DNA from 2 places in the Rhodopseudomonas sp. NSM genome. Region 1 is predicted to be linked to the other one. Evidence: predicted binding sites of a transcription regulator. Region 1 holds the regulator's gene; the other holds the start of a gene.
The links. The regulator LexA, encoded in region 1, represses DNA repair genes until DNA is damaged. The targets are predictions, from matches to a motif close to TGTTCNNNNTGTGTTCNG.
Positions count from the first base shown of each region.

Region 2: the regulator LexA is predicted to act here: its motif matches at 1,948-1,965, upstream of recA (recombinase RecA).

Region 1 covers NZ_JBQTCH010000002.1:64,673-68,062, reverse strand. Annotated here, with positions in the region: gene ACTZWT_RS04530 (molybdopterin molybdotransferase MoeA) at 1-1,120, shown strand, start outside; gene lexA (transcriptional repressor LexA) at 1,295-2,002, shown strand; gene ACTZWT_RS04520 (ComEC/Rec2 family competence protein) at 2,036-3,390, opposite strand, start outside.
Region 2 covers NZ_JBQTCH010000003.1:98,688-102,077, reverse strand. Annotated here, with positions in the region: gene gcvP (aminomethyl-transferring glycine dehydrogenase) at 1-292, shown strand, start outside; gene recA (recombinase RecA) at 766-1,860, opposite strand; gene ACTZWT_RS08900 (hypothetical protein) at 2,078-3,205, shown strand; gene ACTZWT_RS08895 (IS1595 family transposase) at 3,257-3,390, opposite strand, start outside.

The sequences.
Region 1 (3,390 bases):
TGGCCGCGTGCTGGCGCGCAATCTGGCCGCGCTACGCACCCAGCCGCCGCAGCCGATGTCGGCGATGGACGGCTATGCGGTGCGCGCGGCCGATGTCGCGACCGCGCCGGCGCGGCTCACCGTAATCGGCGAGATCGCCGCCGGCCGGCCCGCGGAACAAGCCGTCGGTCCCGGCGAGGCATTGCGGATCTTCACCGGCGGCGTCATCCCCGACGGCGCCGACACCGTGGTGATCCAGGAAGACACCGTGCGCGACGGCGATCAGGTGACCATCACCGAGGCCGCCCGCCACGGCCGCCACATCCGCCCCGCCGGGATCGACTTCACCGAGGGCGAGGTGCTGCTGCGCGCGAGCCATCGGCTCAGCGACCGCGACCTCGCGCTCGCCGCCGGTATGAACCACCCCATGCTGCCGGTGCATCGCCGGCCGCGCGTGGCCATGCTCGCCACCGGCGATGAGCTGGTGATGCCGGGAGCGGCACTCGGCCCCGGCCAGATCGTCTATTCCAACGGCTACGCGCTGCGGGCGCTGGCGTGCAGCGAAGGCGCCGAGGTGATCGACCTCGGCATTGCCGCCGACACCGTCGAGGCGACCCGCGCGGCGATCACGCGCGCGCGCGACCTCGGCGCCGATGTTCTGGTGACGACCGGCGGCGCGTCGGCCGGCGATCATGATCTGGTCAAGTCGTCGCTTGAGGCCGAAGGCACCTCGATCGCGTTCTGGAAGATCGCGATGCGGCCGGGCAAGCCGATGATGCACGGCCGGCTCGGCCCGATGCGGGTGATCGGCCTGCCCGGCAATCCGGTGTCGTCCTATGTCTGCGCATTCCTGTTCATGGTGCCACTGATCCGGGTGCTGTCGGGGCGGGGCGAATCGATGCACCGCCGCCTCCCCGCCGTGCTCGGCGCCGACCTCACCGCCAACGACCAGCGCGAAGACTATCTGCGCGCCCACCTGGCGCTGCGCGACGACGGGCAATGGCTGGCGACGCCGGTCGACCGCCAGGATTCGTCGCTGCTGGCGCGGCTGTCCGCGGCACAGGCGCTGATCGTCCGCCCGCCCTTCGCGGCGGCGGCCGCGACGGGATCGAGCTGTCACATCCTTAAGCTTCCGGAATAGCGATCCGCAAATTTGTTGACCTGAAATTAAGAGGTTGCGGAACACATACTGAACATATAGTGTCCGTTCATGATTTGTTTCGAGTAGTTGCGCCTCGCCTGTTCATATTCAGGGCGCGATGAACGGACCGCACGACGACACGGCGATCGTCGCCAGATCTGGGGAATGGTCGATATGCTGACGCGCAAACAATTCGAGCTGCTGAAATTCATCAACGAGCGGCTGAAGGAAGCCGGTGTTCCCCCCTCGTTCGACGAGATGAAGGACGCGCTCGACCTGCGCTCCAAATCGGGAATTCACCGCCTGATCACGGCGCTGGAGGAACGCGGTTTCATCCGCCGCCTGCCGAACCGCGCCCGCGCCATCGAGGTGATCAAGCTGCCTGATCTCGGCGGCAATAGCGGCGGCGGCCGCCGCGGCTTCACCCCCAGCGTGATCGAAGGCAATCTCGGCAAGGTTCGACCGCCGAGCGCGCAGCACGCCGACGACGATTCCGATCGCAACGTCGCGGTTCCGGTGATGGGCAGGATCGCAGCCGGCACGCCGATCGAGGCGCTGCAGACCCGCAGTCACACCATCAGCGTGCCGCCGGACATGCTCGGCTCCGGCGAGCATTACGCGCTTGAAGTGCGCGGCGATTCGATGATGGATGCCGGCATCCTCGACGGCGACATGGCGCTGATCCAGCGCAACGAGAGCGCCGACACCGGCGACATCGTGGTGGCGCTGATCGACGAGGAAGAAGCGACGCTGAAGCGCTTCCGCCGCCGCGGCGCATCGATCGCGCTGGAACCGGCCAATTCGGCCTACGAGGTCCGCATCCTGCCGCCGAACCGCGTACGGATTCAGGGCAAGCTGATCGGGCTGTACCGCAAGTACTGAGCTAAACGCCCCGCGCGGAGATGGGTCGCGGGCTCAGTCCTCGTCGTGCTGATCAGGTGCCGCCGAAGTGGCGTCGACCGGGGCGGAGCGCGGCACTGTCCGCTGCATCGGGGCGTTTCCGAGGCCCCCCTCCGGCGCGTCGGCGGGCGCCGGGGACCACGGCCGGTCGAGCCCTTTCGGCCGCACCGCGACGGTCACGAATCCGCCGTCCCCGCCCTCGTTTCGTCGCAACGCCAGAGCGCCGCTGCGCGCGAGCATATCGGCGCTGATCAGACGCGCCGCGCAATCGGGCGGCGGCTGCGCCAGCGCGATCACCAACGTCGCCCGCGCGCAATCGTCGGCCACACCATCGGCCCGGAACGACAGCGCCACCAGCCCGCCATCGGCCAGCGCGCCGACGCAGCCGTCGGCGTCGCACGAAACGCCGTCACGCAATGACGCTGAGTCGGCCGCGCGCGGATCCGCATCGGCCGCGAGCCACTGCCGGATCCTGAAATTGTCGCCACCGCTCTGCATCACCCGCAGCCTTCCATCGGGCCCGCGCAGCGCGACCTGCCTTCCGTCGCCGGCGATCAGAATCTCGGGCTGCGGCGTCAGCAGCGCCCAGCCGGTCGAAAGCGTCAGCAGCGCCAGCCCGCCATGGCGCAGCGGCGTGCGCAGCAGGCCGAGCAGGACGATGCCGAGCGACGCGAGTAACAACGGCCCGCTCCCGAACGCCGGGATCCTGCCGATCGCGCCCGGCAGCGCCGCGACCCACAGCGACACCACGATCATCCAGTCGATGCCGATCTCCATGATCCGCCAGAACACCCCGTCGAGTCCGAACGGCATCGCGGCGAGGCCGAGCAGGCCTGCGGGCATCACCATCGCCGACACCACCGGCATCGCCAGCAGATTGGCGATCACCCCATAAGGCGTGACGCGATGGAAGTGATAGGCCGCATAGGGCATGGTCGCGAGCCCCGCGACCAGCGACGCCAGCGCCAGCATCGCGATCTCGCGCCCGCCCCACAGCGCCGCGCGCGCGGTCGCCGAACTGTCCGCGGTCGCGAACAGCGCCGGCATGCCGAGCTGAACCAGTGCGACCAGCCCCAGCGTCGCCGCGAACGACATCTGGAAGCTCGGATGCACCAGCGATTCCGGCGCGATCAGCAGCACCACCAAAGCGGCGATCGCCAGCGTGCGAAACGTGATGGCACGGCGATCGACCATCACCGCGATCAGCACCACCGCCGTCATGAGGAAACTGCGCTGCGTCGCGACCTCGGCGCCGGACAGCAGCAGATAGAACGCGGCGGCGGCGAGCGCCGCGCCGGCGGCGACCTTCTTGATCGGAAACGTCACCGTCAGCGCCGGGATCAGCGCGAGAGCCGCGCGCACCGCAAAGA
Region 2 (3,390 bases), on a different contig from region 1:
CATGATCGCGATCCGGCAGGAGATCGCGCAGATCGAGGACGGCCGCTTCAAGGTCGAGGCGTCGCCGCTTCGGTTTGCGCCGCATACCGTGCACGACGTCACCAGCGCTGAATGGACCCGGCCCTATCCGCGCACCGAGGGCTGCTTCCCGGCGCCGCATTCGCGCACCGATAAATACTGGTGCCCGGTCGGCCGCGTCGACAACGTCTATGGCGACCGCAATCTGGTGTGCGCGTGCCCGCCGATCGAGGACTACGCGCTCGCCGCCGACTACGCGCGCGCGGCGGAGTAGCCCGACGACGAAATCAGCACGGCGGAAGAGACCGCACCGCGCGACGCCATGTAACCGGTCGTCGTCACCCGCGAAAGCGGGTGATTCAGTATCGCGGAACATCTGGGCGACGCACGACTGCTCAACACGCGCCCTGGAATACTGGGTCCCCCGCTTTCGCGGGCAATGACGGCTGAGAGCGCTGCGGGTCATCGCTTCAACAAGACACGTCATTGCCGGGCTCGACCCGGCAATCCATCCTCTTCACAAGATGCCTTGCTTTCAGCGCGCTGCGCACGCGATGGATGCGCGGGTCAAGCCCGCGCATGACGGCTGAGTTTGCTGCTCAGCGTCGCCTCATCGAGACGCAAACAAGACATCTCAAAAAACGTGCGGCGAGCGCTATGGGGGCCCCGGCAACAGGGGTCCGCGGCGCCCGCCGGCTTGAACTCATTGGTCGGAAGCCGCCGGGACGGCGACTTCCGAAGTCGCGCTCACTCGTCGCCGGGCTCCTCGCCGTCGGCGTCGCTCTCCGGCGAGCCCGCGAGAATCTGTTCGGCGATCAGGCCGGAATTCTGCCGGATCGAGGCTTCGATCTTGGCGGTCATGTCCGGATTGGCGCGCAGGAACGCCTTGGAGTTCTCGCGGCCCTGACCGAGCCGCTGGCTGTCGTAGGAGAACCAGGCGCCGGACTTCTCGACGATGCCGGCCTTGACGCCGAGATCGAGGATCTCGCCCATCTTGGAGACGCCCTCACCGTACATGATGTCGAACTCGACCTGCTTGAACGGCGGCGCCAGCTTGTTCTTCACGACCTTGACGCGGGTCTGGTTGCCGACGACTTCGTCGCGCTCCTTGATCTGGCCGATGCGGCGGATGTCGAGCCGGACCGAGGCGTAGAACTTCAGCGCGTTGCCGCCGGTGGTGGTTTCCGGCGAGCCGTACATCACGCCGATCTTCATCCGGATCTGGTTGATGAAGATCACCATGGTGTGGGACTTGTTGATCGAGGCGGTGAGCTTGCGCAGCGCCTGGCTCATCAGCCGCGCCTGCAGGCCGGGCAACGCGTCGCCCATATCGCCTTCGAGCTCGGCGCGCGGCACCAAAGCGGCGACCGAATCGACGATCAGGACGTCGATCGCGCCGGAGCGCACCAGCGTGTCGGCGATCTCCAGCGCCTGCTCGCCATGGTCGGGCTGCGAGATCAGGAGCTCGTCGACATTGACCCCGAGCTTGCGGGCATAGACCGGGTCGAGCGCGTGTTCGGCGTCGATGAAGGCGCAGATGCCGCCCTTCTTCTGGGCTTCGGCGGCGCAATGCAGCGCCAGCGTGGTCTTGCCCGAGGATTCCGGCCCGTAGATCTCGACCACCCGCCCTTTCGGCAGGCCGCCGACGCCGAGCGCGATGTCCAGCCCGAGCGACCCGGAGGAAATCGTTTCGATATCCATCGACCGGTCGTTCTTGCCGAGCTTCATCACCGAGCCCTTACCGAACTGGCGCTCGATCTGGGACAGCGCAGCGGCCAGGGCCTTGGTTTTGTCCATGGAGGATCCTTCGACGATACGCAAAGCGGTGGGGGCAGCAGCCATATGAAGCTCCTTATGAACGGGATTCGCCGGTGGGACAAACCGCGCCGGCCCATGGCCGACAGAATGCAATGTACACTTTTTGTTCTCCGTTCGCAATATGTTCTTTTCAGCTTGAGGGCAGATATATACCCTCTGGACATGTACCCATGAGTAGCGGTATTTGTCCGTCTGCCACAACTAGCCCTAGAGTCGGCTTAGGGCGGCGGGAGACGACTGGATGCGTAGGGCAATCAAAGTCATTATTGGCCTCGGCTCTACTGCTGTTATCCTATGGGAACTGCCGGCACTCGGGAGGCTCGCTCTCAAAGTCTTGGCTGCGCTTACTACCTTCGACTTCTTCTACGAGAGGAATAGAGACCCCACATGGGTCGGCGGGGCGCTTCAAATGGCGCTGAACCCTCCGCCAGGGACGGCCCTTCTAGTTGCCATAGCGGGGCTGGCGCTGATCTATTGGCAGACTAGGCCGAGGTCAGTCCGAATGTCCTATCCAGTGATTGGAATGCTTCTGAGCGTGGTAACGTTCGCCGGATTCGCGATTTGGTATCTGATCCAAAACCAAACGGCGATTACCAAAATCGAGAGTGGCCTGCCGGATACCGCCGTCACTGCCGTACAATCAACCACAGGGAATCCTCTTTTAGATTCGATCAATGTTTACCTAGCAAAGAGTGGCAAAAAGACGAATCCGGGAATTGGCGACCCATCCGCGAGTAATTTCACAATGGGAGATGCATCGGACGGGAACGGGCCATACATCACGCATTGGGGTAGTGATTTGGGGCCGTGGCCCACCGTGCTGGACGGGTTTACAATTTCTCAGCTTCGAAATTCGCCAACGCCGCTGAAGGGCTATTCCCAGCGGCCCCTGAATGATTATGAGGCTGGAAAGAAACTTCCAGTAATCGATAGCTTTCTGGACGTTCTTCAGAACGACATGCAGAGGACCATCGACGATGGCCCCCGATTTCGAACCAACTGGTGGAATGCGATAAAGGACCCAGCCAACAACCCTAAATATTGGGACGAGTTGTTGGCTTACCGGGACAACATAAAGACATGCATTGATCGCATAGAAAAACTGCGTGCCAAATTTCCGCAATATCAAGACATCACCATTGCTGTTCAGCCTACCTACTGGAATAAGTTAACTCCGCTAGTCGAAAGGTTTTTGGTGGCCTATCAATACGCTAGCACATCGATGAAATCCGACGCGTCGCGGGAAGCTTTGTTGTTTGTGATGAACGAGCCTGAACTTGGATTTGAAAAAGGCCTTCAGGACTTTATCGCATGGAGGAATCGGGCGCAGGGGGATCTGTTAGAAATCAGGAGACAGGCCTCACCATGAGCAAACCAAAATCTTCGACGCGACGTTTCGACCAGCTTTTGCAAGCAATGGTCACTCAACCCGTACCTTCGGAAAAGCCTGCAAAAGAAGCTCGAACATCAAAGCAGGCTGGCGGCGGAGGTTATGGCGATACTCGAACTCGCGCAGGTAAAGCTGCAAGTGCTTCTTCGAAACCCAAACGTAAG